3 regions of the Pseudarthrobacter sp. HLT1-7 genome follow, and region 1 is predicted to be linked to each of the others. Evidence: predicted binding sites of a transcription regulator. Region 1 holds the regulator's gene; each other region holds the start of a gene.
What was found. Region 1 encodes HrcA, which represses chaperone genes, less so after heat shock. Its sites were predicted from a motif close to TTNGCACTCGNNNNNNNCGAGTGCNAA; they were not measured.
Positions count from the first base shown of each region.

Region 2: the regulator HrcA is predicted to act here: its motif matches at 8,080-8,106, upstream of groL (chaperonin GroEL).
Region 3: the regulator HrcA is predicted to act here: its motif matches at 6,874-6,900, upstream of AC50X6_RS03465 (FmdB family zinc ribbon protein).

Region 1 covers NZ_JBWZCH010000008.1:14,671-24,339, forward strand. Annotated here, with positions in the region: gene AC50X6_RS09705 (PhoH family protein) at 1-685, opposite strand, end outside; gene AC50X6_RS09710 (GerMN domain-containing protein) at 1,149-2,045, shown strand; gene AC50X6_RS09715 (16S rRNA (uracil(1498)-N(3))-methyltransferase) at 2,055-2,843, opposite strand; gene dnaJ (molecular chaperone DnaJ) at 2,846-3,973, opposite strand; gene hrcA (heat-inducible transcriptional repressor HrcA) at 4,035-5,048, opposite strand; gene AC50X6_RS09730 (DUF3097 domain-containing protein) at 5,287-6,138, shown strand; gene AC50X6_RS09735 (DUF4870 domain-containing protein) at 6,298-6,717, shown strand; gene hemW (radical SAM family heme chaperone HemW) at 6,789-8,027, opposite strand; gene lepA (translation elongation factor 4) at 8,073-9,669, opposite strand, start outside.
Region 2 covers NZ_JBWZCH010000011.1:92,293-103,140, reverse strand. Annotated here, with positions in the region: gene AC50X6_RS12140 (lipid II:glycine glycyltransferase FemX) at 66-1,139, shown strand; gene AC50X6_RS12135 (threonine/serine exporter family protein) at 1,173-2,669, shown strand; gene AC50X6_RS12130 (hypothetical protein) at 2,877-3,032, opposite strand; gene AC50X6_RS12125 (siderophore-interacting protein) at 3,413-4,252, opposite strand; gene AC50X6_RS12120 (uracil-DNA glycosylase) at 4,304-5,119, opposite strand; gene AC50X6_RS12115 (DUF3263 domain-containing protein) at 5,213-5,530, shown strand; gene AC50X6_RS12110 (LytR C-terminal domain-containing protein) at 5,615-6,250, shown strand; gene AC50X6_RS12105 (cold-shock protein) at 6,410-6,613, shown strand; gene AC50X6_RS12100 (ABC transporter substrate-binding protein) at 6,685-7,971, shown strand; gene groL (chaperonin GroEL) at 8,290-9,927, shown strand; gene AC50X6_RS12090 (RNase H family protein) at 10,163-10,848, shown strand, end outside.
Region 3 covers NZ_JBWZCH010000002.1:272,806-283,653, forward strand. Annotated here, with positions in the region: gene guaA (glutamine-hydrolyzing GMP synthase) at 1-1,228, shown strand, start outside; gene AC50X6_RS03455 (AAA family ATPase) at 1,493-5,668, shown strand; gene AC50X6_RS03460 (RcpC/CpaB family pilus assembly protein) at 5,700-6,299, opposite strand; gene AC50X6_RS03465 (FmdB family zinc ribbon protein) at 6,523-6,786, opposite strand; gene AC50X6_RS03470 (5-formyltetrahydrofolate cyclo-ligase) at 6,937-7,599, opposite strand; gene galU (UTP--glucose-1-phosphate uridylyltransferase GalU) at 7,698-8,615, shown strand; gene AC50X6_RS03480 (GNAT family N-acetyltransferase) at 8,621-9,238, shown strand; gene AC50X6_RS03485 (hypothetical protein) at 9,380-10,366, shown strand; gene AC50X6_RS03490 (SDR family oxidoreductase) at 10,469-10,848, shown strand, end outside.

The DNA.
Region 1 (9,669 bases):
ACTCAGGATCCATCATTTCGTGCAATGCGTCGTAAAGGGGCCGCAGGTAGGGGTCGATCTTGTCGCTCAGCGTGCCGGGCAGGAACCCGAGCCGCTCCCCCGCCTCGACGGCGGGACGGGTCAGGATGATCCGGCTGACTTCCTTCTGCTGCAATGCCTGAACGGCCTTGGCCATCGCCAGGTAGGTCTTGCCGGTTCCTGCCGGGCCGATCCCGAAGATCACCGTGTTGGCGTCGATCGCGTCCACGTAGTTCTTCTGGTTCAGCGTCTTCGGGCGGATCGTTTTGCCCCGGCTTGAGAGAATGTTGTGGGTGAGCACGTCGACCGGGTTCTGCAGGGACTGGCTGCGAAGCAGCGAGACCAGCTGCTTGAGCACGGCGGGGGTCACCACCGTGCCCCTGGCGACGAGCTCGCGCACCTCATTGAGCAGCCGCATGATCCGCGGCACGTCCGCCGCCGGCCCGCTGATCGAGAGCTCGTTCCCGCGGACATGGAAGTCGACGGCGGGGAACTGGATCTCGATGAAACGGAGGGCTTCGTCATGACTGCCGAGGGACTGGACCATCTGGTCGGAGTTGTCGAACAGGACCACCTCCGTCCGCAGCCCTGGAAGGGAGTGGGGAAAGTCTCCTGCGGGGCGCCCTCCGGCGCTGATCCGGGCCTTGCTGTTCGCTGCTTCAGTCATGGTGTTGGCCCGCGGGCCTCTGGTCCCCTCCAGCTCGGAAATAGTCTGTCCCCCTGATCCGGCCCGACGGCGGTGTCCGCCTCCTGGTTCCGGTCCCTCAGGGTCCTCCCATCTTACGCCAGCGTGGCGCGCCGCACGGCGCCGCGGCAGGCGGCACCGGCCGCCGCCGGGCCGGACTGGTCGCCGCCGTCGGGCCCTGTTCCCGGTTTTTGGTATCAACTTCGTATCGGCCTCATATCGTTCCCGTTGCAGTTCCCCGGCCCGGTCCCAAACCACGGTGCCGTACCGCGCCGCTGTGCCATGCTGGAAATCGGCCGCTGCCAGGACGGACGGGCCACGGAACAGCGGTCCCGCCCGACGGCAAGCAGGATCGACAAGCAGGATCGACAAGCAGAAGAGGACAGCGGCAATCAGGCAGCGTGGAGTTGAACAGACGGCAGCCGGCAGGCGGATACGGTCCGGCATGCTGCTGCTGGTGCTGCCAGCGGCGCTCGGCCTGTCCGGTTGCGTAGTCACTCCCCAGCCCGGCAGCAGCAACCCCAGCACCCCCTCGGTCCTGAACGGCGCGGCCTCCCCGGGCGCCCCGAGCACCAGCGCGCCGCTGGAGACCACGCAGGCCTCCAATAAGGCTCCGGTGTACTGGATCGGCCGCAGCGACGAGAATACCTTCCTGTACCGCGAGTTCCGCGATGTTCCGGAGCAGGAAAACCCTGTCACACAGGCTCTCCGGGTGATGATGTCCCAGAAGCCGCTGGATCCGGACTTCTTCACCCCGTGGCAGAACCCCAAGAAACTTGCCAGCTCCATTTCCGGCAAGAACGTGATTACGGTGGACGTCTCGGCTGACGCTTTCAACGCCAACGTCGACGCCGCGATGGCCGAGCGGGCCATCCAGCAACTCGTCTACACCGCGACGGCGGCCGCCGCCAGCGCGGGCCTGATCGACTCCGGCCAGCAGGTCCAGGTCGTGGTGCTCGTGGACGGGCACACCGACTACGTCGCTTTCAACCGTGTCAGGCTCGGCACTCCGATGTCGCGCAGCGCGGGCCTGGTCGCCCCGGTGTGGATCCTTGATCCCCAGGAGGGCACTCCAGTGGAGGACGGCACCGTCAAGGTCTCCGGCCGGAGCACCGCCCCGGGCGGCAAACTCCGCTGGGAGATCTTCCGGATCGACGGAAGCGCCAAGACCACCTACCTGAACGGCACCGCGGCCGCCTCGGCGGAGGCCGGCCAGTCCGGTGCCTTCAGCCTGTCAGTGAACCTGGGTCCGGGAAACTACGAAATCAGTGTTGCCCAGCTTGGGGACGGCAACCCGGCCCGGGGCCTGTTTGCTGATACCCGCGGGTTCAGCGTCCAATAGCGTCTCCTGCTACCAACGGCCCAGGATGTCGCTCGCGAGCACGGTGGCCGCCGGACCGGCGGTGGATGAGCGCAGCACGTGGTGCCCCAGTAGGGCGGTCACGGCACCCGCGTCGCAGAGCCGGGCCACCTCCCGGGGGCTGATGCCGCCTTCGGGCCCAACGATCAGCAAAACCTCGAGCGCGCCGTTGGTGTCTTCGCCTGGCGGCCGGTCGCCGAGGCGCGCCTGCCAGGCCTCCAGCACCGGACGCAGGGGACGCACCGCGTCCTCATGCAGGATGACGGCGAGATCAGCCGCAGCCACGGCCGCCTGCAGACCGGCGGCGTCGGCCAAGGACCGGACGTCAGGAATCCAGGCACGGCGCGCCTGCTTGGCTGCTGCCGTGACGACGGACTGCCACTTGGCGTGGGCCTTGGCCGCCCGCTCGGCTTTCCAGCGCACGATCGAGCGCTCGGCCTGCCACGGAATGACGGCGTCGATCCCCAGCTCGGTCGCGGTCTCGGCCGCGAGCTCGTCCCGGTCGCCCTTGGCGAGGGCCTGTACGAGCACCAGCCGGATGACCGGCCGGGACTCGACGGTGAGTCCGCTGCATTCCACCGTCAGCTCACCGGCGGCGACGGCGGTGACAGTGCCAGTCAGGCGCCGGCCGGCGCCGTCGGCAATGTCGACCCTCTCCCCCACCGCGAGTCGCCTGACAGTGACCGCGTGGCGGGCCTCGGCGCCGTCGAGGACGAAAGTGGAACCGGGGACCTGCCGGTCAAGGGTTCCCGGGGCCGCGAAAAAGACCGGGTTGCTCACCGTTACAGGTTACCGAGCCGGTCCCGGAGCTTGGCGAAGACGCCTCCGCTGGCCGCGAGCTTGCCTTCCGTGAACTGCTCGCCGCGGAGCTTGGCGAGCTGCCGGAGCAGGTCCTCCTGGGCGGCGTCGAGCCTGGCGGGGGTGTCAACCTGCAGATGGACCTTGAGGTCCCCGCGCCCGTAGCCGCGCAGGTGGGTGACGCCGAGGCCGCGCAGGGTGATGACCTCGCCGGACTGGGTCCCGGCCTTGACGTCGATGCCGTGCTGGCCGTCAAAGGTATCAAGGTTGAGCTCGGTGCCGAGAGCGGCAGCTGTCATGGGGATGTTGAGGCTCGCGTGCAGGTCGTCGCCGTCGCGGACGTAGGTGGCGTCGTTGTTGACCCGGATCTCCACGTACAGGTCGCCGGAGGGTCCGCCGGCAGGACCGGCCTCGCCCTGTGCGGACAGCTGGATGCGGGTGCCGGTCGCTACGCCGGCGGGGACCTTGACCGTGAGGGAACGGCGGCTGCGGATCCGGCCCTGCCCGTTGCACTCGTTGCAGGGGTCCTTGATGACGGTGCCGAAGCCTTCACAGCTGCCGCAGGGGGCCGCCGTCATGACCTGGCCGAGGATGGAGCGCACGGCGCGCTGGACCTGGCCGCTGCCGCCGCAGATGTCGCAGCGCTCCGGGTGGCTGCCGGCGCGGCAGCAGGAGCCTTCGCAGGTGGGGCAGGTGACGGCCGTGTCGACTTCAAGCTTCTTGTTGATGCCGAACACCGCGTCGCGGAGGTCGATCCGGACGCTGATCAGGGCGTCCTGGCCGCGGCGGATCCGTGACGCCGGGCCACCCTGGCCGCCGGCACCGAAGAACGTCTCGAAGATGTCCTGGAAGGCGAATCCCTGGCCCGAGTAGCTGCCGCCGCCGAAGCCGTTGTCGGTGCCGTTCTCGTTTCCTGTGGTGTCATAGATCCGGCGTTTCTGCGGATCGGAGAGCACCTCGTAGGCATGGGTGACGGACTTGAAACGGTCCGAGGCGTCCTCCCCCGGGTTCACATCCGGGTGGAGGTTCCGTGCCAGCTTGCGGTAAGCCTTCTTGATTTCTTCTCCCGTTGCCTCGCGGGAGACTCCAAGAACGTCGTAATGGCTGCTCAAAGTTTGTATCTCTTCCTGGTTGTACTTACCTGTTGGGGGCAAGAAGTCTGGTGTCGGTCCGTCAGGGCCCGAGAATCCTTGAAAGGTAGCGGGCCACCGCACGGACGGCGGCCATGGAGGTGGGATAGTCCATCCGGGTGGGACCCAGCACGCCCACCTTGGCGGTGGCATCGGGCCCGTACCCCGTCGCGACCACCGATGCCTCCGCGAGCCCGTCATACGGGTTCTCCCGGCCGATGCTCACCGTCACGCCGCGCGGGTCCGCCGCCATATCGCTGAGCAGGCGGAGCATGACCACCTGCTCCTCGAGGGCTTCCAGCACCGGGCCGATACTCAGCGGGAAGTCCACGGTGGACCGGGCCAGATTGGCGGTCCCGGCCATGACCATCCGCTCCTCGCGGCTGCTGATGGCAAGGGCTTCCAGCCCGCGGGCCAGCGCCTGGGCTGCGCTGCGCCGGACAGGCGGACAGCCGGCGATGACGGCGAGCAGCGACTGCGGGAGCAGGTTCAACGGGGTGCCAGAGAGGCTGCCCAGGAACCGGGTCCGCAGCTCCGCGAGGGCCTCGTCGCCGACGTCCTGCCCGACGTCGATCACGCGCTGCTCCACCTTGCCGGTATCAGCGATCAGGACCGCCAGCACCTTACGGGGCGCGAGCAGGACGAATTCGATGTGCCGGATCCTGGCCCGGCTGAGGTGGGGGTACTGCACGACGGCGACCTGGTTGGTCAGCTGGGCAAGGAGCCGCACCGTCCGGTCCAGGACGTCGTCGAGGTCCTGGGATCCCTCCAGCAGCGCCTGGATGGCTCGCCGTTCGGCCTGGGAGAGCGGCTTGACGGCGGAAATCTGATCCACGAAGAGCCGGTATCCCTTATCTGTGGGGATCCGTCCGGCGCTGGTGTGCGGGGCCGTGATGAGGCCCTCATCCTCAAGTGCCGCCATGTCATTGCGGATCGTGGCGCTGGACACGCCCAGGTGGTGCCTGTCCACGAGCGCTTTGGATCCGACGGGTTCACGCGAGTGGACATAGTCCTCGACGATGGCGCGCAGCACTTCGAGTTTGCGCGGTTCACTCACACTGCACCTCCAATCGACGGTCCTGCATTCGCTGCCGGCCCGGGCAGCGGGCCCGGCCGTTCGTTTCCAGCCGGGCCCGAGCGGCCCGCGGCTAGCACTCGACATGCCTTAGTGCTAACAAGTCTAATATGAGTCGCCGCGTTGTTAGCATTGAATTCGCTCCAGGCGTTGTTCCCGGGGCTCGTGTTTTCGGGCACACCCCGCCCTATCATTCCAAGCGCAAAGCAGTGTGTAACAGATGTCGTACCAGAACTGGGGCCCCCAGGACCTGTCCGCCCCCGCCAAGACCCGTTTGCCCGAGGTACCGGTGGAACGCGGCATGGTGCTCGAGGACGTGCAGTCCGGCTGGGTCGGCGCCGTCACGCGGGTGGAGAAGTCCGGCGGGATGCATGTTGTGGCGCTGGAGGACCGCCGGGGCAGGTCGCGGTCCTTCCGGCTCGGCTTCGGCTTCCTGTTGGAAGGCCGGCCGATCCGGCTGACGCCGCCGGCGCCGCGGCCCGCCCCGGTACCGGCGGGAGGCACGCGCACGGCGTCCGGTTCGGTCCGGGTGGGGGGCCAGCGGGCCCAAGTCGCCAAAGCCAGCCGGATCTGGGTGGAAGGAAAACACGACGCCGAACTCGTCGAGAAGGTCTGGGGCGACGATCTCCGGGTGGAGGGCATCGTCGTCGAGCCACTGCACGGCATTGACGACCTCGCGGGCGCGGTGGCGGCATTCCGGCCCGGTCCCGGCCGCCGTCTCGGCGTGCTCGTGGACCACCTCGTGCCTGAGTCCAAGGAATCACGGATTGCCGACGCCGTAATGGCCTCGCCCGGGGCCAAGGGCAATGTCCTGATCGTCGGCCACCCCTATGTGGACGTCTGGCAGGCCATCCGGCCCGCAGTGCTGGGCATCGAGCAGTGGCCCGTGATCCCCCGCGGCGTGGATTGGAAGACCGGCATCCTGACGGCATTCGGCTGGCCGCACAGCACCAAGGAGGATGTCGGCCTGGGCTGGCAGAGGCTCCTCGGCGCCGTCCGCAGCTACGCCGATCTGGAAGCGTCCCTGCTGGGCCGGGTCGAAGAGGTCATCGACTTCCTCACCGTGCCCTGACATTTCTCACCGCGCGATCGCGGCCGGGCAGCACCGTTCGCGGACCCTGATCTTCGTTTGGCCGTCCGAGCACGTATTCTTGGTACGTCGGCTGCGCTTCTACCGCGGCCTGCGAACTTCCAGGCTCCAAGGCATCACCGCAATCCGAAGGACGAACCCGTGGCAGATAACGCACGCGAACAGCCGGGCACCCAGGCCGGCCATGGCCAACCCCCTTATCAAGGCGTTCCCGCAAATGCGCTGCCGCTGACGGCAAATGAGGACCGGCAGTGGGCCACCCTGGCGCACTTTGGCGGCATTTTGGGCTGCGTTCCGTCGCTGCTGGTCTACCTGATTTTCAAGGACCGCGGCCCGTTCACGGCGCAGGAGTCGAAGGAGGCGCTCAACTTCACGCTGCCCCCGACGATCGCCGCGGTGATCGCCAATCTCCTGGTTTTCGTGCCGGTGGTGGGCAATGTCTTCGCCGTGCTCGCCACGGTCATCTGGATTGCTGTGACGTGCTTCTCGGTAGCGGCCGGCATCCACGTCAACCGGGGCCAGCCGCACCGTTACGAGTTCAACCTTCGCTGGATCAAGTAGTCCCCACCCGCACCCTAACCTCGCAAGCCCGGCCAGGGAACCCTGCGGGCGTGGGCCCACGTTTGACGGCCTCAGTCGGGCAGGAGGCGGCGCACCACGGCGTCGGCGAGCAGCCGTCCCTTCAGCGTCAGCACCAGGCGGCCCTTGAAGGCGGCGGCCGGGTCCACGAGGCCGTCGGCGATGAGTCCGGCGACGGCGTGGCGACCTGTGTCCCCCAGCCCGCCAGGGCCGGAGATCTCCAGCCCTGGGTTCAGCCGGGCCCCGAGCATGACGCGCTCCACGTTCCGGGTCGCGGAATCAAGCGTCTCCCGCCCCGCGGCGGGCGAGAGTCCGGAACCCAGCCGGTTTGCGTAGGCGGTGGGGTGTTTGACGTTCCACCAGCGCACGCCACCCACATGTGAGTGCGCCCCCGGACCAATCCCCCACCAGTCATCCCCCCGCCAGTAGGCGAGGTTGTGGCGGCAGGCCTGCTCCGGGGTGCGGGACCAGTTGCTGACCTCGTACCAGGCAAGCCCGGCGGCGGAAATGAGTTCGTCGGCCAGTTCGTACTTGGCGGCGTGGTCGTCGTCGTCGATTCCCGGAACTTCGCCGCGGCGGATCTGGGCGGCGAGCTTGGTGCCGTCCTCGACGATCAGCGCGTAAGCGCTGATGTGGTCCGGGCCGTAGGACAGTGCCGTTTCCACCGAGTAGCGCCAGTCCTCGGCCGACTCCCCCGGAGTGCCGTAAATCAGGTCCAGGCTCACGGCGAGGCCGGCGTCGCGGGCCCACTGCACCGCCCGGGGCACTCGGCTGGGTGTGTGGGTGCGGTCCAGGATCTTCAGCACGTGCGGGACCGCCGACTGCATGCCGAAGGAGACGCGGGTGAAGCCGGCGGCGGCGAGCAGCTTCAGGGATTCGGGCGTGACGGAGTCCGGGTTCGCTTCGGTGCTGACCTCGGCGCCGGGCGCCAGGCCCCACGCCGCGATCGCGGCGGCGAGGATGTGGGCGAGGTCCGCCGCGGGCAGCAGCGTGGGCGTCCCGCCGCCGAAGAAGACCGTGCTGAGCGGGCGCGGCGGCAGGCCGCTGCTCTTCAGGGCCTCCGCCGCGAAGTCGACTTCCGCGACGGCGGTGCCGGAGTAGGCGTCCTGGGATGCCCCGCCGCCGAGCTCCGTGGCGGTATAGGTATTGAAGTCGCAGTAGCCGCAGCGGACGGCACAGAACGGGATGTGCACGTAGAGCCCGAAAGCCCGGGCCGCGGCGCCCTCCAGCGCCTGCGCCGGCAGGAGCCCGTCCGACGGCGCCGGGTCACCCAGCGGAAGTGCGCTAGGCATTGCCCGGGCCGGCCTGCGTTGCGGCAGCAGTCATAGCAGGCACCGCTACTTCTTGGCCTTGTCCTTGGACTCGTCCGTGGTGAGTGCGGCGATGAATGCTTCCTGCGGTACCTCGACGCGGCCCACCATCTTCATGCGCTTCTTGCCTTCCTTCTGCTTTTCCAGCAGTTTGCGCTTCCGGGTGATGTCACCGCCGTAGCACTTGGCGAGCACGTCCTTGCGGATGGCGCGGATGCTTTCGCGGGCAATGATCCGGGAGCCGATGGCAGCCTGGATGGGTACCTCGAACTGCTGCCGCGGAATTAGTTCGCGCAGTTTGCCCGTCATCATCACGCCGTAGGCATAGGCCTTGTCCCGGTGGGTGATCGCGGAAAAAGCGTCCACCTGCTCGCCCTGGAGCATAATATCCACCTTGACCAGATCGGCCGCCTGCTCGCCGTCGGCTTTCCAGTCCAGGGACCCGTAGCCGCGGGTCTTGGATTTGAGGATGTCAAAGAAATCAAAGACGATTTCGGCCAGCGGCAGACGGTACCTGATTTCCACCCGGTCCTCGGAAAGATAGTCCATGCCGCCCATTACACCGCGCCGGCTCTGGCACAGTTCCATGATGGCGCCGACGAATTCGTTCGGCGCGAGGATGGTGGCGGAAACCATCGGCTCGCGGACTTCGGCGATCTTACCGCTGGGGTACTCGCTGGGGTTCGTGACGTGGACGACTTTCTTATCCTCCAGCGTCACCTCGTATTCCACGTTGGGGGCCGTGGAGATCAGGTCCAGGTTGTATTCCCGTTCGAGCCGCTCCCGGGTGATTTCCAGGTGCAGCAGGCCCAGGAAACCCACCCGGAAGCCGAATCCCAGCGCGGCGGACGTCTCGGGCTCGTACACCAGCGCGGCATCGTTGAGCATCAGCTTCTCCAGCGCATCGCGGAGCACCGGATAGTCCGTGCCGTCCAGGGGATACAGGCCGGAGAAGACCATCGGCTTGGCGTCCGCGTAGCCGGGGAGTGATTCGGTGGCAGGCTTGGCCAGATTGGTGACGGTGTCACCCACCTTGGACAGGCGCACGTCCTTCACCCCGGTGATGAGGTAGCCCACTTCGCCGACGCCGAGGCCCTTGGACGGGGTGGGCTCCGGGGAGCTGACCCCGATTTCGAGGAGTTCGTGGGTGGCACGGGTGGACATCATCTGGATGCGTTCGCGGGGATGCAGCATGCCGTCAACCACCCGGACGTAGGTGACCACACCGCGGTACGTGTCGTAGACCGAGTCGAAGATCATGGCGCGTGCGGGGGCGTTGGGGTCACCCACCGGGGCGGGCAGGTCACGGACGATCTTGTCCAGCAGCACCTCGACACCCATGCCGGTCTTGCCGGAGACGCGGAGCACGTCGTCGGGGTCGCCGCCGATCAGGTTGGCCAGTTCCGCCGCGTACTTCTCGGGCTGGGCGGCCGGGAGGTCGATCTTGTTCAGGACCGGGATGATGGTGAGGTTGTTTTCCATCGCCAGGTAGAGGTTGGCGAGGGTCTGGGCTTCGATGCCCTGGGCCGCGTCCACCAGGAGCACCGCGCCTTCGCAGGCCGCGAGTGATCGCGAGACCTCGTAGGTGAAGTCCACGTGGCCGGGGGTGTCGATCATGTTCAGC
Region 2 (10,848 bases), on a different contig from region 1:
TAGACTTGAAGCTGCATGTCCGCATGCCGCCGACGCTCGTACCGCCATGATTGGATACCGCACCCTTGCGTGACTTCACTGCCCGCTTTGCCTCTGCCGAAGAGATCGCCAACTGGGATACCCACGTCACGGCGAACGCCAACGGCGGCAATCTCCTGCAATCGGAGGCCTTTGCCGAGGTCAAGCAGCACTTCGGCTGGAAGCCCCTGCACCTGGTGTACGAGACCGCCGATTACACGAGCTACAACCTCATCCTCGAGAAGTCCTTTCCGCTCCTGGGCAAGCTCTGGTACCTGATTAAAGGCCCCGATGTGGCGTCGGTCGAGGATATCCCGGGCATCGCGGCGGCCAACGCCGAGTTCGTGAAGCGTGCCCGGCTGGGGGTCTTCGCGATTAAGATCGAGCCGGACATCGTGCTCTCCGACGACGCCAGACGGGTCCTCGAGAGTGCCGGTCTGGTCAAGACCCACAACCTGCAGCCCAACGACTCGACGGCCCTGCTGGACATCTCCCCGGCGGAAAACCAGTTGCTGCGTAACCTTCATTCCCGCGGCCGCAACGCCGTCCGCCGCGCCCTCCGCGAAGGTGTGGAGGTCCACAACGCGGAGCCCACGGAAGAGAACTTCCAAGCCATGTATGCCCTGATGACCACCACGGTGGAGGCCAAGTCCCAGGTCCGGGTCCGCGAATACGGGTACTACCGCCAGTTTTGGACCAACTTCATCGCCCGCGGCCAGGGCCGGCTTTTGTTCGTCCACGAGAACGGCGTGCCGTCGGTGGGCGCCTTCGTCATCAACTACGGCAGCAAGGGTACCTACAAGGACGGCGGCTCCCTGCAGAATCGCGGCCAGTACGGTGACTCCCACCTCGTGCAGTGGATGGCCATCAACCAGCTCAAGGCACTCGGCTGCACCGAATACGACTTCTGCGGCACGCCCCCGAGCGGCCAGCTTAAGGACACGGCCAACCCGTTCCACGGGCTGGGCCTGTTCAAGACCAGCTTCAGCAAGACCGTCACGGACTTTGTCGGCTGCTACGACCAGGTCCTGAGCCCGCTGAAGTACAAGGCCTGGATGGCCGCGGGGGAGCGCGTCGCCCGCCAGCTCTACACCCGCCGCACGGGCCAGCAGTTCTACTAAACCGGCTGCATACAGGATATTAGGGAGGCCGGAATGACCAAGGAAGCCGACGGCCGCCGCAGACCGCCCACGGACGGGCTGCCCAGGACCGAGCCGATGTCGGCCATACAGGTGCACCAAAACGCTGCCGCCAAGCGGATGCTGCGCCGGCTGGTCCAGGGCGAGAACCCGCCGACCGCTCCGATGAGTATTGTGGACCGGCTTGCCGGCAGCCCCTATGCCAACCCGATGATCCAGGTGGGCGGAGTGGATACCTCTGCCCGCAAGACGATCGACTTCGCCTTGCACCTGGCCGAGTCAATGTTCCGCTACGGCGCCGGAGCCCTGGAGGTGGAGACCAGCATCATCGCCATCACGGCTGCCCTGGGCCTGAAGAACATCGAGGTGGACATCACCAACCAGTCGGTGGCCATCAACTACGCCCCCAGGGACCAGACTCCGATCTCGCTGCTGCGCGTCGTGCGGTCCTGGACCAACAACTACGCGGGCCTCGCCCAGGTGCACTCCCTGGTTACGGATATCGTCGCCGGCGGCGTGGGCCGCGAGGAGGCGGTGCGCCGGCTCGACGAAATCACCCAAAGCGCCAAACCGTTCCCGCGCTGGATGGTCACGGTGGCGTTCGGGGTGTTCTCCGCGGTCTTCGTCGGGGTCCTCGGCGGCGGCCCGGGCGCCTCTGCCGTCGCGTTCGCGTCCAACCTGCTGGTCAGCCTGCTGGCCCGGCAGCTGGGACGCTGGCGCACACCGGATTTCTTTATCACGGCATCCTGTTCCTTCCTGGTCACCTTCATCGCGCTGCTCCTGTGGCGGTTCGGCAACCCGGTAGGCATCCAGATACCTCCCGCCATCGTGGTGGTCGGCGGAATTCTGCTGCTGCTCCCGACCGGCCGGCTCGTCTCGGCAGTGCAGGATGCGATCAACGGCTTCCCCGTCACGGCGGCCGGCCGGTTCCTCTCCACCATGCTGACATTTGGGGCGTTGGTCGCGGGCATCGCCATCGGGTTCGTGGTGGGGGACATGACCGGCATGGAGCCCATCGACGTGACCGAAACATTCCCGCCGGCGTATCCGTTGTGGGCCGTGATCGTCCTGATCGCCATCGCGGTGCTGATGATCGGCATCACCGAGCAGACCAGCTGGACGCTGCTGCTGCCCACCGCGGCCGTGGGCGTGGTGGGCTATCTGGTGCTGCTCGGCGGAGATGCCCTCGGGATCGGGGCGCGCTTTTCGCCGGCACTCGCCGCCGTCGCCATCGGCCTGCTGGCAAGGGTGGTGGCGCTCCGGATGGGTGCGCCGCAGCTGGTCGTGGCAGTCCCCGCGGCGCTGATCCTGCTGCCCGGACTCACTATATTCCGGTCCATGTATGTACTGACCATCGAGGAATCCGAGATCCTGATCGGCGCCGGCGGGATGCTCAACGCCGGGGCGATCGTGTTGGGCGTCGCGGCCGGCATCGTGCTCGGCGACACGCTCGCTAGACCGCTCACACGGGGCCTGTCCAGCAATGAACGACGGCGGGCCCGGCGCCGTTAGTTCCGGTCCGCCGCAGCGCCGGGGTTGTGGGGAGACCCGGCGCCGTTAGTGCGCATTCTCGTTAGTTCGCCCGGGAGTCTTGGCCCGAGCGCCGGGAGGGCACGGCTCAGGGACATGCCCCGTGCCGGGACCAGCGGGTGGACATTGTGTCATTATGCCCAGTCCCGGGTGCGGAGAATGGACATGTCCTCCCGCGCGAAGCCGGGCTCACCGCCGCAGGGCCCGCCCAACGCCTGCGGAGACCCGCCCGACGCCTGCGGAGACCCGCCCGACGCCTGCGGAGACCCGCCCGACGCCTGCGGAGACCCGCCCGACGCCTGCGGAGACCCGCCCGACGCGGCGGGCCGCGACGTTCCTGCCCAGTTACTTCCTCGCCCGGCGCCACAAGCCCGCGGGAATCCGGGCCTTTCCCGGGCTGGGGGGAGGTGTGGCGGCCGGCTACTGGGAAGGAGCGCCGCCAACGGCCGCCTACGCTCGAGCAGGGAGCAGGTCAACGAAAATACCCCCGGGTCTGGACGCCCGCCCAGAGGGACATGCCCCGCGCCGGGGCCAGCGGGCGGACATAGGCCCCTTGTGCCCAGTCCCGGGTGCGGAGAATGGACATGTCCCCACGGCGGAGCGAAGCGCCCCTCAGAAACTAACCCCCGTTATCCCGCCCACCGACGAACCAACGAAATGCCCACTGGTGCCGGATCCTACTGTGGGATGTCGCCGGTTAGCTTTCGCCGGTGGGATCTCGCCAGTTAGATCTTCCCGATCGGTAGTTTCTTCTCCGCCTGGAAGTCGTCTTCCACCCGGCCCATCGCCCAGTAGCCGGACAGCGAGACCTGCCCGCGTTCCAGCCCGCGCTGTGCGTAAAACACCTCCCGGAGGGTCTTCATATAGCCGCGCTCGCCGTGCGCAAAGACCTGCACCCGGCCTTCCGGCCAGGCCGCATCGCGGACCGCGGCGACCAGCAGTCCGCTGGCCCCGGCGGGCACGCCGCGGCGCAGGAGCCAGCGCAGCTCAACACCGGCGGGGGCGCCGATCGATTGGATGTCGGCGTCGCTGTCCACCTCCAGGAAGGCCAGTCCCCGGGCGTCTTCCGGCAGGGATTCGATCGCGGCGCCGATGGCCGGCAGCGCGGATTCGTCGCCGGCGAACAGGTACCAGTCCGCGGCCGGGTCCGGGTTGTACCCGCCGCCCGGACCGGTGAAGATGAAGGCGTCCCCGGGCTGCGCCGTGGCCGCCCATGGTCCGGCGAGGCCTTCGTCGCCGTGGACCACGAAGTCGATGGCGAGCTCTCCGGCGGCCATGTCCACCCAGCGGACGGTGTAGGTCCGGGTGTGTGGCCACTGATCGCGCGGCATGGATTCCCGGACTTCCCAGAGGTCCAGGGGATCCGGGTAGTCGATCCCGGCCTGCGGGAACACCATTTTGACGTACCGGTCCACGAAGCCGTTGTTGACGTACCCGGCAAAGCCCGGGCCGCCCGCCACGATCCTGACCATGTGGGGTGAAAGTTGTTCGCGGCGCAGAACCGTGAGGTTGGTCTGCGGTCGCGATTTCCGGGTGGCCGAGGTGGCGGCGGGGGCTGACGTCATGGGACCAAGCCTAGCCAGGATGGCTGGCGGAAGCCGGACCGTGAAGCCCTTCTACGGAAACGGCGGCAGTTCCCAGTCCACCGTGCCGTCGCCCTGCTCCAAAAGCAGGTTGTTGGCGCGGCTGAAGGGCCGCGAGCCGTAGAAGCCGCGCGAGGCCGAGAGCGGGCTGGGGTGGGCGCTGGCGATCACCGGGGCAGATCCCAGCAGCGGGGTGACGGATGCCGCGTCCTTGCCCCAGAGGATCACAACGAGGGGAGCCGGTGTGCCGTCGGCGCTGCGGCGGTTCACGACGGCGGCGATGGCGGCCGTCGTGATGGCTGCCCAGCCCTTGTTCCGGTGCGATGCTGCCGCCCCGGCCCGGACACTGAGGACCCTGTTCAGCAGCAGGACCCCCTGCGCTGACCAGCGGCTGAGGTCGCCGTGGACCCGCGGCGGCAGGCCGAGGTCGGCGTTGAGCTCCTTGTAGATGTTGGCGAGGCTTCGCGGGATGGGGCGGGTTGCGCCGTCCACCGCGAAGGACAGCCCGACGGCGTGGCCCGGCGTCGGGTAGGGGTCCTGGCCGACGATCAGGACCCGGACGCCCGCCAGCGGCTGCCTGAACGCCCGCAGGACGTTCGACGGCGAAGGCAGCACCATGTGCCCCTCGGCCACCTCAGCGGCGAGGACGTCCAGAACGTCGCGCAGCTGGCCCTCGACGGGAGCCAATGCGTCCGCCCAATCAGGGGACATCAGCTCGGCGAGGGGCAGCCGCGCGAGCTCGGCGAAGCCGACGCCCTCGGCCGCTGGCGGCTCCAGCCCGAACAGCGCGTCGGGGTCCCGGGCCTCGGAACGAGGAGCCTCGGAATGAGGGGCGTCTGAATCAAACACGGATCCATTCTCGCAGGGTCCCAAATGACAAGCATGTTATTCGCCCGTAGCATGGGGGAAGACCTTTTTTCGGATCCAGCCAGGGAGCGTGTCGTGGCCGAACAAGCGCAGGATCATCTGTCCTCGGCGGAGCCAGATGCCGCGGGGACCGGCAGGGAGGCGCCGCTGAGCGGCCGCGACCAGCAGATGCTGGCATTGGAACGGCAGTGGTGGAAGTACGCCGGGGCCAAGGAACAGGCCATCCGGGAGCTCTTTGACCTGTCGGCCACGCACTACTACCAGATTCTCAACGCGCTCATCGATTCCGAGGATGCCCTGGCGCACGATCCCATGCTGGTCAAGAGGTTGCGTAGACTGCGTACGTCACGCCAGCGCGCGCGCACTGCTCGCCGCTTGGGCTCAGACGCGTAAAACCATGGCCGGATGTGCAGATTCCTGCGCGGTAAACCGGCCCTGGCAACTTCGTAAGAAATCAGCAAGGACGTCGTTTCTACCATGACCAAATATGCTCGGGATGAATTTGATCGGGTCCCGGAGACCTCCACGCGCCAGGGTGTCCACCGTGCAGTGGCCGGATCCCGCCGCCGCCGTCTCGGACCCATTCTGGCCGTCGGCGCCACAGCGTTGGCCATTGGCCTGGTGGCTCTCCTGATTCTGCCGAAGCTCGGATTTAGCTCCGCCGGAAACTCTTCGGACGCATCGGCCGAACAAAGCGGAAGCAGTGCCACCGCATCGGCCGCCGCCGCAGCTCCCACCGGCACGCCCTCCGGCGCCGCACCCGCCAGCGCCGCACCGAGTCCGGCCCCCTCCGCGTCCGCGACGCCGTCGGCCCCGCCGAAGGCGAGCGCCGCCGTCGTCGACAAGACCCAGCCGGTCGCGATCTACAACGGCACGGCCACCGCCGGACTTGCCGGCCGCGCGGGCGGAACGGTCACCACCGCGGGCTGGGTGCTGGGCCCCATGGGTAACTGGGGTGGGGTCCGACAGCAGACGTCCGTGATTTTCTACAGCAGCGCCGCCCAGAAGGGTAACGCCGAGGCACTGGGCTCGCTGCTCGGCATCCAGACCATGATGGAGTCAGCCGAATTCAAGATGCCGCTGGTCGTCGTGCTGGGGCCCGGCTTCCAGTAGTCCGGTCCGGTTACGCCTGAATGACTATTGCAAGCCGAGCCGGTCCCCGGCCTGCACTCCGGGAGGATGCTGTGGGTACAGTACTTGCGGACGTCGCATTGCATTCCGCGGCGCACATTGTGGTGCGCCGTTCGTCAGCCAAATGAAAGTGTGGACATCATGGCATTGGGAACCGTCAAATGGTTCAACGCCGAAAAGGGCTACGGCTTCATCACCGTGGACAATTCGGGGGCCGACGTCTTCGTGCACTGGTCGGCCATTACCGGGGAGGGCTACCGCGCCCTTGACGAGGGGCAGCGCGTCGAGCTGGAAGTCGGCGAGGGCGAGAAGGGCCCGCAGGCCGAAAGCGTCCGGCCTGCCTAGTGATATTTCCCGCCGCACCGCACGGCCCGCACGCCTCAGCGGACACTGACGGACTGGAATCCGGGCGGCCGGTGTCCGCCCGACGCCGGGCGGGTGCACGCCGGCTGGGGCGCGCCGTAACAGCGGCGGCCGTTGCAGCCTTGGCATTGACCGGGTGCGGGCCCGCCGGCGGTGTCCGTGTGGAGAAGGCCGCCGCCAGCGGTGACGGCACCCTCCGGATCGGCCTCATCCTTGACAACACGGGCAAGCAGGGCTTTCTCAACGCACCCCAGCTGGCCGCCGCCAAACTCGCCGTCAAGGAGATCAACGCGGCCGGCGGACACAAGGGCAGACCGGTGGAACTGCTGCCCGAGACGATCAGCGAGGACACCGTGGCCCAGGCCAAGGCGCTCGTCGCGGCCAAAGCGGACGCCGTGATCGGCCCGACCGACTCCGGCCGCGCGCCCGGCGCCATCGATGTGCTCTCCAACGCCAAGATCGCCATGATTTCCCCTGCCAACACGGCCAGCGGGCTCAGCAGCTACAAGAGCAACGGCTACTACTTCCGCACCTCGGCCGCCGATATTGCGCAGGGCTCCGTGCTCGTCAAGCTCGCCAGGGACGGCGGCGCGGCAACAGTCGCCGTCGTGTACGAGGAAGGCAGCTACGGCAAGGACGTGTCCAACGCTGTCGCCGCCGCGGCCAAGGAGGCCGGACTCGGCCCCGTGACGGTCGCTGAATTCAAGCCGGGCCAGGCCCAGCAGGCGGCGGCCGCGGCGAAAGCGGCGGGACCGGACGCCGTCGTCCTCATCGCCCGCGACGGTGCGCAGGGTGCCATCGCCGAGCTGAACAACGTCGGCCTGGCCGGCAAGAAGCTTATCCTCAGCGACGGTGCCGTTGACCAGTACGGCTCCGGGCTCGGCTCCCGGGCGCTCGACGGCGCGCGGGGGATCCTGCCGGGGATCTTTGCGTCCGCGCATTTCCAGGGCGAACTGGTGTCTGTTGTCCCCGGCCTGCGGGACATGACCTTCGCCGCCGAGACGTACGACGCCGTTAACCTCGCCGTGATCGCGGCGGCCGCGGCGGAGGACGACGCCGGCACATCGATCGCATCGAAACTGATCGCGGTCTCCGGCGGCAAGGCCCAGCCGGCCGGCGGAGACCAGACCTCCGGTGAGGCCGCAGTGTGCAGGAGCTACAAGGAATGCCTCGACACCGTCCGGGCGGGCAAGCGACCCGACTACGACGGCGAATCCGGTCGGATTAACTTTGATTCGAACGGCGACGTGACGTCTGCCCACTACGTTGTCTACAGCTTCGGCGCGGACAACAAGGCCACAATGAGCGGAAGCGAAACGGCGAGCAGCGGCGGGAGTTAATCGCCCACAGCGAATTGTGCCCCGGCAGAGCGCCGGTACGGTGCCGAAACCGGGCCGCCCGGCACGCCCACTGCTTGCACTCTCCCCGGGGGAGTGCTAATTATTGAATTAGCACTCCCGCGTATTGACTGCCAGAACGACGCCCCGGTTCCACCGGCCGCGACGTGGAGCAGCCGGTCCGGGAGCGAAAGAAATACCTGGTTGTGGTGAGATCCCCGACCCGGTGGCGTACAGAGGCTGCCGGGGAAGGATCGTCCGTCGCGGGCACCGCAGCGAAGGTCCATTCTTAACGACTGTCCCGAAAGGACTACTGCCGTTATGGCCAAGATCATTGCATTTGATGAAGAGGCACGCCGCGGCCTTGAGCGGGGCCTGAACATCCTCGCTGACGCCGTCAAGGTCACCCTCGGCCCGCGTGGACGCAACGTCGTCCTCGAAAAGAAGTGGGGCGCCCCCACGATCACCAACGATGGTGTATCCATCGCCAAGGAGATCGAGCTGGACGATCCTTACGAGAAGATCGGCGCCGAGCTGGTCAAGGAAGTTGCCAAGAAGACGGATGACGTCGCCGGCGACGGAACCACCACCGCTACCGTGCTGGCGCAGGCACTGGTCAAGGAAGGCCTGCGTAACGTCGCGGCCGGCGCTGATCCCCTGTCCCTCAAGCGCGGCATCGAAAAGGCTGTCGAAGCCGTCACCCGCGAACTCCTGGCCTCCGCCAAGGAAATCGAAACCAAGGAAGAGATCGCCGCCACGGCATCCATCTCCGCCGGTGACAACGAAATTGGCGCCCTGATTGCCGAAGCCCTGGACAAGGTCGGCAAGGAAGGCGTCATCACCGTCGAGGAGTCGAACACCTTCGGCCTCGAGCTGGAGCTCACCGAAGGCATGCGCTTCGACAAAGGCTACATCTCGGCCTACTTCGTGACCGACGCTGAGCGTCAGGAAACGGTCCTCGAGGATCCGTACATCCTGATCGTCAACTCGAAGATCTCCAGCGTCAAGGAACTGGTCGCTGTCCTCGAAAAGGTCATGCAGTCCTCCAAGCCGCTGCTGATCATTGCCGAAGACATCGAGGGCGAGGCCCTGGCCACCCTGATCGTCAACAAGATCCGCGGCACCTTCAAATCCGTCGCCGTCAAGGCTCCGGGCTTCGGCGACCGCCGCAAGGCGCAGCTCGCGGACATCGCCATCCTCACCGGTGGCCAGGTCATCTCCGAGGAAGTCGGCCTCAAGCTTGAAACCGCCGGCCTCGAACTCCTGGGTCGCGCCCGCAAGGTCGTCGTCACCAAGGACGAGACCACCATCGTCGAGGGTGCAGGCGACGCCGACCAGATCGCCGGCCGCGTTTCGCAGATCCGCGCCGAGATCGAGAACTCCGATTCCGACTACGACCGCGAGAAGCTGCAGGAACGCCTGGCCAAGCTGGCCGGCGGCGTTGCAGTCATCAAGGCCGGCGCCGCAACCGAAGTTGAGCTCAAGGAACGCAAGCACCGCATTGAGGACGCTGTCCGCAACGCGAAGGCTGCCGTCGAAGAGGGCATCGTCGCCGGCGGTGGCGTTGCCCTGATCCAGGCCGGCCTCAAGGCATTCGCCAACCTGAACCTCACGGGTGACGAAGCAACCGGCGCGAACATCGTCCGCGTTGCTATCGACGCCCCGCTGAAGCAGATCGCCTTCAACGCCGGCCTCGAGCCCGGTGTTGTCGTCGACAAGGTCCGCGGACTGCCTGCCGGCCACGGCCTGAACGCTGCAACCGGCGAGTACGTCGATCTGCTGGCTGCCGGCATCAACGACCCGGTCAAGGTCACCCGCTCCGCCCTGCAGAACGCGGCATCCATTGCCGGCCTGTTCCTCACCACCGAGGCCGTTGTGGCCGACAAGCCGGAGAAGAACTCCCCGGCCATGGGCGGCGGCGACGACATGGGCGGCATGGGCGGCATGGGCGGTTTCTAACCACCCGGCTCCAAGCCACCTGAACTATTCGTTCAACGACGGCGGTCGCACCTTCGGGTGGGGCCGCCGTCGGCGTTAACCCGCCCCCGTCCCCGGACGCTCCCTCACATCTGGTCGCTTTGGCAGTCCCTCTGGCTGCGGCGGTCCCGCAGGCGTGGTGAGGCAAGGCCGGGCCGGTGCCCGGGGGAGGTGAGGCAGGGTCGGGTAAGAGCCCGGGGTCTGGCAGGATATAGCAGTGACGATTACAGCAGCGGCCGACGGTTCGGCTCTAGGAAATCCAGGTCCGGCCGGGTGGGCCTGGTACGTGAACGACGGCTGCTGGCGGGCTGGCGGGTGGCCGCATGGCACCAACAACCAGGGCGAGCTCATGGCGGTCCTGGACCTCTTCCGGTCCACTAAACACCTCGCGGCCGAGGATCTGCACATCCTCTGCGACAGCCAGTACGTCATCAACTCGGTGACCAAATGGATGCCGGGCTGGAAGCGCAAGGGATGGCGCAAGTCCGACGGCAAGCCCGTGCTGAACGTGGAGCTGCTCAAGGAGATCGACCGGGAGCTGTCCGGGCGGAAGTACACCTTCGAATGGGTGCGCGGTCACGCCGGGCACGAGCTCAACGAGGCAGCCGACGACCGCGCGCGGGCCGCGGCAACCGCCTACCAGCAAGGCGTCGCGGCGCGCCAGGGTCCCGGTTTCGGTGCGGCAGCGGAAGGCTCCGCTCCCGCTGGACAGGCGGCGCTCCCGGCAGTGCAGTCCGCCCCGGCAGGACAGTCCGCCCCGGACCGATCGGGCCAGCAGGAGCTGTTCGGCGAACCCGGAATGTTCAACGAACCCGGAATGTTCAACGAACCCGATCTATTCAGCGAGCTGGCAGATGACGTCGCGGCGTCCCAGGGCACGGATTCCAGCCCGGAAGCCATCGT
Region 3 (10,848 bases), on a different contig from region 1:
TGAAGGCCGCTCCATCCTCGCGGGCATGCCCCAGCACCAGAGCACCTGGATGAGCCACGGCGACTCCGTCCACGAGGCGCCCGATGGCTTCGAGGTCCTCGCGACGACGGCCGGCGCCGAAGTGGCAGCCTTCGCCAACGAAGAAAAGTGCCTTTTCGGCGTGCAGTGGCACCCCGAGGTGAAGCACTCGGCCTACGGCCAGCAGGTCCTGGAAAACTTCCTGTTCAAGGGCGCCAAGCTGGAACCGAACTGGACCGCGGGAAACATCCTCGACGAGCAGATCGAGCGGATCCGCGCGCAGATCGGTGACGCCCGGGTCATCTGCGGCCTCTCCGGCGGCGTCGATTCCGCCGTCGCCGCCGCCCTCGTCCAGCGCGCCGTCGGTGACCAGCTGACCTGCGTGTTCGTGGATCACGGCCTGCTGCGCGAGGGTGAAGCCGAACAGGTGGAACGCGACTTCGTTGCCGCCACCGGCGTCAAGCTCTATGTCGCCAACGAGCAGGAGCGCTTCCAGTCCGCGCTGGCCGGCGTCAGCGACCCGGAAACCAAGCGCAAGATCATCGGCCGCGAATTCATCCGTGCCTTTGAGGAAGCCGAGCTGGCCATCATCGCCGAGGCTGCGGCCCACGGCGAGAAAATCAAGTTCCTCGTCCAGGGCACCCTGTACCCGGACGTCGTCGAATCCGGCGGCGGCGAAGGTGCAGCAAACATCAAGAGCCACCACAACGTGGGCGGACTGCCGGAAGACCTGCAGTTCGAACTCGTCGAACCCCTGCGGGCACTGTTCAAGGACGAGGTCCGTGCCGTGGGCGCTCAGCTTGGCCTGCCGCAGGAAATCGTGGGACGCCAGCCGTTCCCCGGCCCCGGCCTCGGCATCCGGATTGTCGGCGAAGTCACCAAGGAGCGGCTGGACCTGCTGCGCAAGGCGGACGCCATCGCCCGCGCGGAACTGACCGCCGCCGGCCTGGACAACGAGGTCTGGCAGATGCCGGTGGTGCTGCTGGCGGATGTCCGCAGCGTCGGTGTCATGGGCGACGGGCGCACCTACGGCCACCCGATCGTGCTGCGCCCTGTGTCCTCCGAGGACGCCATGACGGCGGACTGGTCACGGCTGCCGTACGATCTGCTGGCCCGGATCTCGAACCGCATCACCAACGAGGTGGACGGGGTCAACCGCGTGGTGCTGGACGTGACCAGCAAGCCGCCGGGAACCATCGAGTGGGAATAGCGCCGGCGTAAACGGGCCGGTAAATGGGCCCGTGACACGGCCGGTCTCCGCTGGGGGCCGGCCGCTTCGTGTCCGGGCTGCCAGGAGTCTCCGGACCGGGTTTGGGCCGGAGCCGGGATCCTGTGAATTCGGCCCAATTTGGGTCCCGCCAGTGTTGCGGACTCTCACCGGGGCCGGATTCGGGCTACCCTCGAAAGCATGCCGGTATGGTCCAGGACGTCCCGCGCGAGTACAAAACACGCGAGCACAGAAAAGAAGGCAGCAGTGTCAGTTGGTCAAGGCCACCCCGAGGGTTCCGAGGAGCTCCGGAAATGGCTGTCCGGGCTGAAGCCCGTCACGGGAGCAGACACGATGCTGCGCTTCACCAAGACCCCTGAGGGTTCCATCGACCTGACCCACGCGCATCCGTCCGGCCTGGCCCAGCTGATGGCAGGGCGCCGCACCCGGCTGTCCACCCTGATCCGCGACCGCCAACAGTACATCGTGGCGGCCGGAGCCTCCCGTAACCTGCGGTCCAAGATCTTCGAACTCGCCAACGACCGTGGCATTGATGCAGGCTACTTCTCGGCGGGCACGGTCGTTTGGACCTCTGCCGTGGGGGGCAAGCCGCAGCGGGTCTCCGCTCCGGTCATGCTGGCGGCGATCTCGCTCACCATGCGCGCGGGCGAAGACGACTACGAACTGCAACTCACCGAACAGGCCAGGATCAATCCGGCCCTGGTCCGCCACCTAAAGACCATCCACGGGATCGTCTTCGACGTCAACGCCGTGACCCGGATGGCGTACAGCACCGCACGGTACGACCCGCAGCCGGTCATGGACCGGCTGGGCACACTCATCCAGCCCATCCACGGCGCCGAGGTTGAATACAACCTTCTGGTTTCCACCTTCGCCGATCTTTCCGGCAACCTGGATGACCCGTGGATCAACGAGAACAACGCGCTCGTGACCGCCTTGGGACGCGCCGCCGGGGGCGAATCCGTGGCTGTCCCTGAACTCAAGCCCGGCCGCTTCCCGAGCACCGACGAGCGGGACCCCGCGGACGAACTCCTGCTGCTCGACGCCGACACGGACCAGCAGTACGTGGTGGATGCCGTCCGCGCGGGGGACTCCCTCGTGGTCAGCAGCCCGCCGGGAACCGGCCAGACCCAGACGGCCCTTAACACCATCGGCGCGCTCGTCGATGAAGGCAAAACCGTGCTGGTGGTGGGGGACAGACGAGCCAGCCTGGGCGAAATCTCCGCCCAACTGGACACGCTGGGACTCGACTCGGCCCTGTTCCAGCTCACCGGGAACGCCGCTCCGCTGCAGCTCAAGGGCCAGCTTGTGCGGGCCATCGTGCGCAACGAGAAGTCCCTCGAGCCCCAGCTGGGCAACCTTCATGCGACCCTGACCGAGCACCGTCACGCGCTCAGGGACCACGTAGCGTCGCTCCACAATGTCCGCCAGCGCTGGGACTGCTCCCCGTATGAGGCCATGCAGTCGCTGGCCGCGCTGACCTCCATCCAGCCGGAGGCCCCGGCCACCACCGTCCGGCTCAAGCGCAGCGTGCTGGACAGCATCCGCGACCGCGAGGAACTGGCCGGACGGCTCCGCCGCGCCGCCGAGCTGGGCAGCTTCAGCCGGTCCTCGACCACGAGCCCCTGGCATGGCGCACGGCTCCTCACCCGCAAGGAAACCCAGGAAGCCCAGCAGGTTGCCCGGTCCGTGGCGGAAAGGCTGCCGGAATTGCGCGGGCGGATGGACGGCGTCGCCGACCACGCCGAGATCCGCCTCGGCGAGACATTCTCCGAGTGGGGCGACCAGATCGAACTCCTCGTAGCGGTCCGCGAAAGTCTCGACAAATTTACCCCGGACATCTTTGACCGCCCGGTCCACGACCTCATCTCCGCGACCGCCGCCTCTTCCTGGCGCCGCGAACGGAACATCGAGATGCCATCCATGCAGCGCTCCCGCCTGCGCCGGGTGGCAAAAGAGTACGTCCGGCCCGGTGTGCACATCGCCGATCTGCACAGCTCCCTGGTCCTCGTGCAGGACCAGCGCGCCGCATGGTCCGGGTACGCCACGACGCAGCGACACCCGGCCGTCCCATCCGGCCTCGCGGAAATCATCGCCCTCTACCGCGGGCTGGAAGCTGAACTCGCCGAGCTGGGTCAGGCCGTCCGGCACACCGCGGCCGGCGGGGAACTTCACGGCACCCCGTATGAGGAACTGATGGAGCGCCTGGAACGCCTGGTGGCGGACACGGGCACCCTCGAGACCCTGCCGGAGCGGACGCTCCTGGTCGAAAACATGCGCGAGCACGGCCTCGGTGAGCTGCTCTCCGACCTCGCGGAACGCGAAGTGCCTGCCGAGTCGGTGGCGGCGGAACTCGAACTTGCCTGGTGGCAGTCGGCCCTGGAAGCCATGATCAGCGGCGATGACTACCTCGCCATGTCCGACGGCGACGCCCTTCGCCAGCTCGAAGCGGAGTACCGCCTCGCGGACAACGCCCACATCGCGAGCGGTGCTGCAAGGTTGCGATGGAAGCTCGCCGAACGCTGGCGGGCCGCCATCGGGGAAAACCCGCGCCAGGCTGACCTGCTCCGGAGCCTGCTCAAGGACGGCCGCGTGACCCTGGCTGCCCTGACCGGACAGGCCCCGGAGCTGCTGCCCATGCTGGTGCCTGTGTGGTCGGTCAGCCCGTACCTGATGACGGGCGTGCTTCCGGTGGAGCAGAGGTTCGACGCCGTCGTCATCCTCGACGCCGAGGCGACCTCCCTGCAGGCCGTGCTGCCGTCCATCGCCCGCGCGACGCAGGTCATTGCCTTCGGCGACGACCGGATTGCCAGCCCCCGGACCTTTACTGTCGGCGTGGAGCGGCTCGCCGCGGGGGAAAGCTCGCACCAGGGCGTTGAGAGCGCCTACAAGGCCCTCACCCGCGTACTGCCCGTCTGGAACCTCCGCACCGTGTACCGCGCGGTCGACGAAGACCTTGTGCGGCAGTTGAGCCGATCCTTTTACGACGGCGGGCTCCGCCGGCTTCCGGAGGGACAGTCCGCGACCGGCCTGGACCGGGCGTTGACGGTGGAATACCTGCCGGACGGCACCGGTCTGCCCAGCGCGGACCAGGACGGCGTCGAGTCCGTAGTGGCCGAGGTGAACCGGGCCGTTGAGCTCGTCTTCGAACACGCCAGGCTCCGGCCCCGGACGTCGCTCGCCGTCGTGACCGGAAGCCTCCGCCACGCCGCCCGGATCGGCGAGTCCATCCGGCTGCAGCTGCCCAACTACCCGCTGCTGGCCAGCTTCTTCACCGCGGGGGACGAATCCTTCCGCGTGGTGGACCTGGAACGTGCCCAGGGCCTGGTCCGCGACCATGTGATCTTCTCCCCGGGCTATGGCCGCACCCCGCACGGGCGCGCGCTCCACAGCCTGGGCCCGTTGTCCGCAGAGGGCGGCCGCGCCAAGTTCGCCCTCGCGATGACCCGGGGACGCCGCTCCCTGCACGTGCTCAGCTGCTTCCGTCCCGAGGACCTTGACGTCACGAGGCTAAGCCACGGCGCGGTTGACTTCTATGAGCTCCTGGACCGTGAAATCGCCGGCAACTCCGATCTGGGCAGCCCTGCCTCGCGGGCCGCCGCCAGCGAGCAGGCGCTTGGTGCGGACCCGCTCGTGGCGGACCTGGGTGACCGGCTCCGTGCCCGCGGGGCACGGGTTTGGCACCAGTACGACGGGGCCCTGAATATGGTGGCGGCGGCCGACCCGCTGAGCACTATGGGCCAGGACGACGCCGACGTTCCCCGGCCGGTGGCCATCGAGTCCGACGGCACCGAGCAATACCGGCGGCTGACCGTGCGGGAACGGAGCAGGCTCCGGCCCCAGCTGTTGGAGCGGCTCGGCTGGCGCTACATGCCGCTATGGACCATAGAGGTTTTCACCGATCCTTCCGCGTGCGCCGACCGGATCGGCGGCTACCTGGGCCTGGAAAAGCCTGCAGTGTCCAGCAGGAACCGGACCTCGCCGGGATTCTTCGACGACGACGTCGAGAACCTGGCCGGCAATGACGCGCAGGAGCGGATCCAGTGGTTCCAAGCGCGCTCGGACTGGCCGGACATCGAGGACGGACGCGGAACGGATCACCGAAGCAAGGAGACCGACGGCATGAGCGCAGACGGCGATAGCGGGAACGACGCTGCCAGCGGCGACGCCAGGGGCCGGGACACCCATAACCGGGAAGCCCCAGGTTGGGACGCCCAAGGTTGGGACACCCACGGCCGGGACACCGGCGACCGAAAGGATGCACTGGAATCGGCACGCCAGCCGGCAGCCCAGGCCACGGTCCCCGAGGATGTGCTGCCCAACAAGGCCACCGAAGACGATCCCCGGCGCTGGGGCGACCGGCCCAGCGGGTACGACCACGATTCCTGGCTCCAGGAGCAGAAACCTCCGCACTGGGGCTAATCACCTCACGGGGGAGTCCCGGAGGGACAGCCTACCCGGGAACGGCAGTGACGAGGACGAAGAACAGCTTTCCCTGGGTGGAGGACCCGGCGAGCCGCCGCGCCTGATCAGGGTCGGCTGCCACGACCAGAAGGCCGTCCGGTTCCCCGCTGGCCAGCCATTGGCCCGCCTCCCCGCCGTGCTCGGAGGTCCACAGCACAGGCACGGCCGCGGCCAGAAGCTGGGACACCGCCGGTTGTTCGAAGCCGTTGCCGCTCGTCATCACTACGTTCACAAGCTGCCCGGGGGAGAGTAGCCGGATTGACGCCGGATCCGCCATTCGGAGCGGCACGGCGGCGGATCCTGCCGGGCTGCCGGCCAGCAGCCCGGGCCCCAGCAGTTGCGCATCGGTGAGCAGTTGGCCTTTGCGAAAGGCAACCGCCAGTTGCTTGCCCTGTAGCTCGGCGCTGGTGCTGAAGCTGCCGCCGGGCACAACGCCGCGGGGGACGTTCAGTACCGTGAGGTCATCTACTGCCAGTGTCTTGCCGGCCGGCAGGTCCCTGGCCGCAGCGAAGGCGGTCACGGTGTCTGCAGGCTCGGGAGTCAGCTGCTGCACCGTGAGGCCCGCGGCGACGCATAGCAGGAGGGCCACGGCGAGACGCCGGTTGCGGTTCAGCCAGCGGCTCAGGCGCCGGCGCTGCGGCAGACGTTGAGGCAGATGGGGCGGTCTGCTGGTCCGCCCGGGGTGTGTGGGTGGACCGTGCAGTCGGCTGGAAACGGGGGACATACCGCCACGCTACGCAGCGGATCTGCCAAGCGGCAGGCGTGCAAGTGCCTATGTGGACAAGTTGGCGTCCACCGCGCAGTGGCGCGGCCTAGGAAGCAGAAGCGGAAGCGGAAGCAGCCGCGGGCGTTGCTGCGGGAGTAGCTGCCGGTGCGGGCGCGACGGCGCTGCCCTTGGCCTGACGGGAGTCCGTCCGGTAGAAGCCGGAGCCCTTGAAGACGACGCCGACGCTGTTGAACTTCTTGCGCAGGGTCCCCTGGCATTCGGGGCAGGACGTGAGGGAGCCATCGGTGAATGACTGCACGATCTCGAAGTTGTGGCTGCAGTCCTTGCAGGCGTATGCGTAGGTGGGCACTGGAAATCCTCCTCTAGGACAAACGAGCAGGTCCCGTGCTGCCCGGTCAGGATCACTGCCGACATATCCGCCGACAGGTTCCGTCCCTTAGCAGTCGCAGGGCCTGAGTGCTAATTCTATCATCCGGGAGGCGGGGTCTCCCGAGGGCGTTTACAGCAACCGGATCAGCCCGGCCGGTGTCAGGGCGGCAGCTACCTTGCGGTCAAAGTACTCCGCCGGGATGCTCCCGGCGGGCAGCACCTCGCCGGCGAAGACGACGGCTGCGGTCGGCAGCGGCGGGAACGCGCCGTCGTCGGGCAGCGTGGGCCGCGCTGGCAGGACGGCATCCAGAGCCGCGAGGAACTTGTCGTAGTAGCCGCCGCCCTGCCCGATTCTGTTGCCGGCGAGGTCCACCGCGGTGGCCGGCAGGAAGATGCCGGCGACGTCCCCCATCACCGCCGTGCCGTGGCGTTCCCCGGCAGGTTCCTGGATGGGGGCGTAGCGGCTGCGGACAAACCCTGACGACGGCGTCCAGAAGACCCAGCTCAATTCGAGCGCGGGCTCGCAGACCGGCAGCAGCACCCGGTGCCCGGCGCCGTGCAGCGCCGTCAGCAGGGGGAGGGTGGGCGGTTCGGACCCCACGCCCAGATAGGCGGCGAATGTGGCGGGCACGTTAGCGCCCGCAGCAACCGCGGCAACTGCGGCAGCAACAACCGCGGAGGCCCAGGCCAGGCCGTGGCGTGCGAGGCCCACCCCTGCGCTCTCCAGCTCAGCCGGCGACAGGGCGGCGCGCCGGGCGCGGTGGCTGGACCGGATCTCTTCCTTGGACGCCATGACGGCCCGTACCTCCATCTGGCGAAGGCCGGGAGTGCGTGCCCCCCGGCGGCTGGAATGATTACCTATTGTTTTGGTCCCTCCGTTAGATTAGTCCAGTGACTACACCCAACGCTCCCGTCCGCAAGGCCGTCATCCCCGCTGCGGGCCTCGGCACCAGGTTCCTTCCCGCGACGAAGGCCATGCCCAAGGAAATGCTGCCCGTCGTCGACAAGCCGGCCATCCAGTACGTCGTCGAGGAAGCAGTCAACGTCGGCCTGAGCGACATCCTGATGATCACCGGACGCAACAAGCGCGCGCTCGAGGACCACTTCGACCGTGTCCCCACGCTTGAAGCCACCCTTGAAGCCAAAGGGGACACCGCCAAGCTCGAGTCGATCCAGGCTGCCAGTAACCTCGGCGACATCCACTATGTGCGCCAGGGCGATCCCCTGGGCCTGGGCCACGCGGTCCTCCGCGCCAAGCAGCACGTCGGCTACGAGCCGTTCGCAGTCCTGCTCGGCGATGACCTGATCGATGCCCGCGACGAACTGCTCAGCACCATGATCGAAGTCCAGGCCAAGACCGGCGGATCCGTCATCGCCCTGATTGAGGTGGATCCCGCCCAGATCAGCGCCTACGGCTGTGCCGACGTCGAGGCGATCAGGGGTGAGGAGTACGTCCGGATCAAGCACCTCGTGGAGAAGCCCGACGTCGATGACGCACCGTCCAACCTTGCCGTGATCGGCCGCTACGTCCTCCACCCGGCGGTCTTTGAAGTACTGGAACGCACCGAACCCGGCCGTGGCGGTGAAATCCAGCTCACCGACGCCCTGCAGGAGCTCTCCTCCGGCGACGGCGAAGGCTACGGCGTCTACGGCGTCGTGTTCCGCGGCCGCCGCTACGACACCGGCGACAAGCTCAGCTACCTCAAGGCCTGCGTCCAGCTTGCCTGCGACAGCGAGGACCTGGGCCCCGGCCTGCGTGAATGGCTGCCCGGCTTCGCCTCTAGCCTCGCTCCGAGCCTCACCAAGTAATTCCCATGGCGGGCTTCAACTGGCCGGTCACGCTGGAAAGCGGTGACCTCGTCCTGCGGCCGATCCGCTACCGCGACCGCAAGGCATGGACCGAGGTCCGCACCCGCAACAGCGAGTGGCTGGCACCCTGGGAAGCATCGAACCCCGCTCCCGGCGGCGGGCTGCCGGACTACCGGCAGATGGTGCGGTCCCTCAAGGTGCAGGCGGGCCAGGCCACCGCCCTGCCGTTTGTCATCACGGCCCGGACCCCGGGTTTCCAGGAACCGGTGCTGGTGGGCCAGTTGACTGTGTCCTCGATCGTATGGGGCTCCGCAATGATGGCAACGCTGGGCTACTGGGTCGATAGGGACCGGGCGGGCCACGGCATCGCCCCGACCGCGGTGGCCATGGTGACGGACTACTGCTTCAGCACCCTGGGGTTACACCGGATGGAGATCAACATCAGGCCCGAAAACGGACCCAGCCTCCGGGTGGTCGAGAAGTTGGGCTTCCGCGATGAGGGCTCCCGGCCGCGCTTCCTGCACATCAACGGGGCATGGGCCGACCACCGCAGCTTCGCGCTGACGTCCGAGGAAGTCCCCGATGGTCTGCTGGACAGATGGCTCCGGGGCCGCCCGGAGTGAGTCCGCGGCCCGCTCCCGGGCCGGCCTTGCTTCATAAATCCACTGAATTGCAGTTGCCGGGCGACACACCGCGGATAATGCGGCGCCGATCCCGGTGTTGCTCATACGGTTTTGAGTGTGGACTTCCCTCTCAGCAGCTCTGTGATCCTTGTGAGTGCTGTTGCGCTCTGGATTGTGTGGGTTGGCCCCTATCTGCTCCGGAACGGCCGCCACCGGCTGCAGCCTGCGGGCGAGCTCCTGGCGGATGTCATCGATCGCGAAAAGCCAGAAACCCAAGCCGGGACTGTCATGAAAATGACAGCCCAGCAGGAGAAACCCATGACCAGTACGCAGCGCACGGAATCCGCAACGAGCATCGCCGGCAGCGACGGCGCCCGGAAGCTTGCCGTACCCGGTCCGGCTTTCAGGATCCGCTACGGCCGCTTCGCCCTCGCCCTGGCGGGCCTGGTGTCGCTGCTCACCGGGGTGGTCTTTGCGGCCCTTCGAATTTTTGGCATCGGCCCCGCGTTGCTGCCCGTCGTGGCACTGCTGGCAGCTGTCGGCGCCGTCGTGATGCTCCGCCGGCTGGCTGTCCGGGACCGCCGCCGCACAGTGAACGCCGCTTTCCGCGCGGCGATGAGCGCACCGGCCCGGCCGGCGCAGCCCGCTCCGGAGAATGCCGACGCCGGGCGGCCAGCCGGGGACACCGGGTTCACCAAGCGGACCGAAACTACGCTCTTCGACGCCCAGGCTGAGCCTGCCGCCCGCCGACCCGCACCGAAGCTCCTCACAGCCCAGGAACTGCGCCAGGCGGCTTTGGCGGAAGCGGTGGCCTCGGGTGACACGTCTGTCCGCGTCGCCGCGGACCCCGCCCCGACTGCCACCGGGGGATCCAGCTGGGAGCCGGTGGAAGTTCCGAAGCCCACCTACGTTGAAGCGCCGAAAGCCGAGCGTGCCGCACCCGAGCCGCTCGACCTGCCGGAAACTCCAAAGGCAGTCGGCAAGCCCTCACTCAAGCAGGGCACTGCCACCCAGTCGGCGTCGTCCGCGCCGCTGGGTGCTGGCACCGACGCCGACGCGAAGACGCCCGGGAAGGCTCAGAGCGCGCTCAGCAACCTCGACGACGTCCTGCAGCGCCGCCGCGCCTGAATCACTCCGTCAATGCCCCGGGCCGCCAGCAAAGGGCAGCCCGGGGTTTTTCGTGCGGTCCGGGGACTGCCCCAACCGGCCGCAGGGCGGTAGCCTCGGGGCATGAGCAGAATCTGCATCGCCGGGGGAACAGGTCAAGTTGGCCGCGAGGTGGCCCGTCAGGCCCTTGCCGCCGGGCACACGGTCGCCGTCGTCAGCCGGAACCCGCCGCCGGCCGGTACGCCGGAGGTGGCAGGGGGAGCGGAGTACTTTCAAGCCGACGTCACGACGGGGGTGGGGCTGGCAGCGGCGCTGGCCGGGGCCGACGTCGTGATCGATTGCCTGGAAGGGCGCTCCGGCAAGGCCTTGAAGAACTTCGCCGACGGCGGCGCGCGGCTGCTCGCCGCTGCCCAGGACGCCGGCGTGGCCAGGGCAGCGTTGCTGTCCATCATCAACTGCGACCGGAGCGGCTTCGGCTACTACAAATCCAAGGCCGCCAAGGA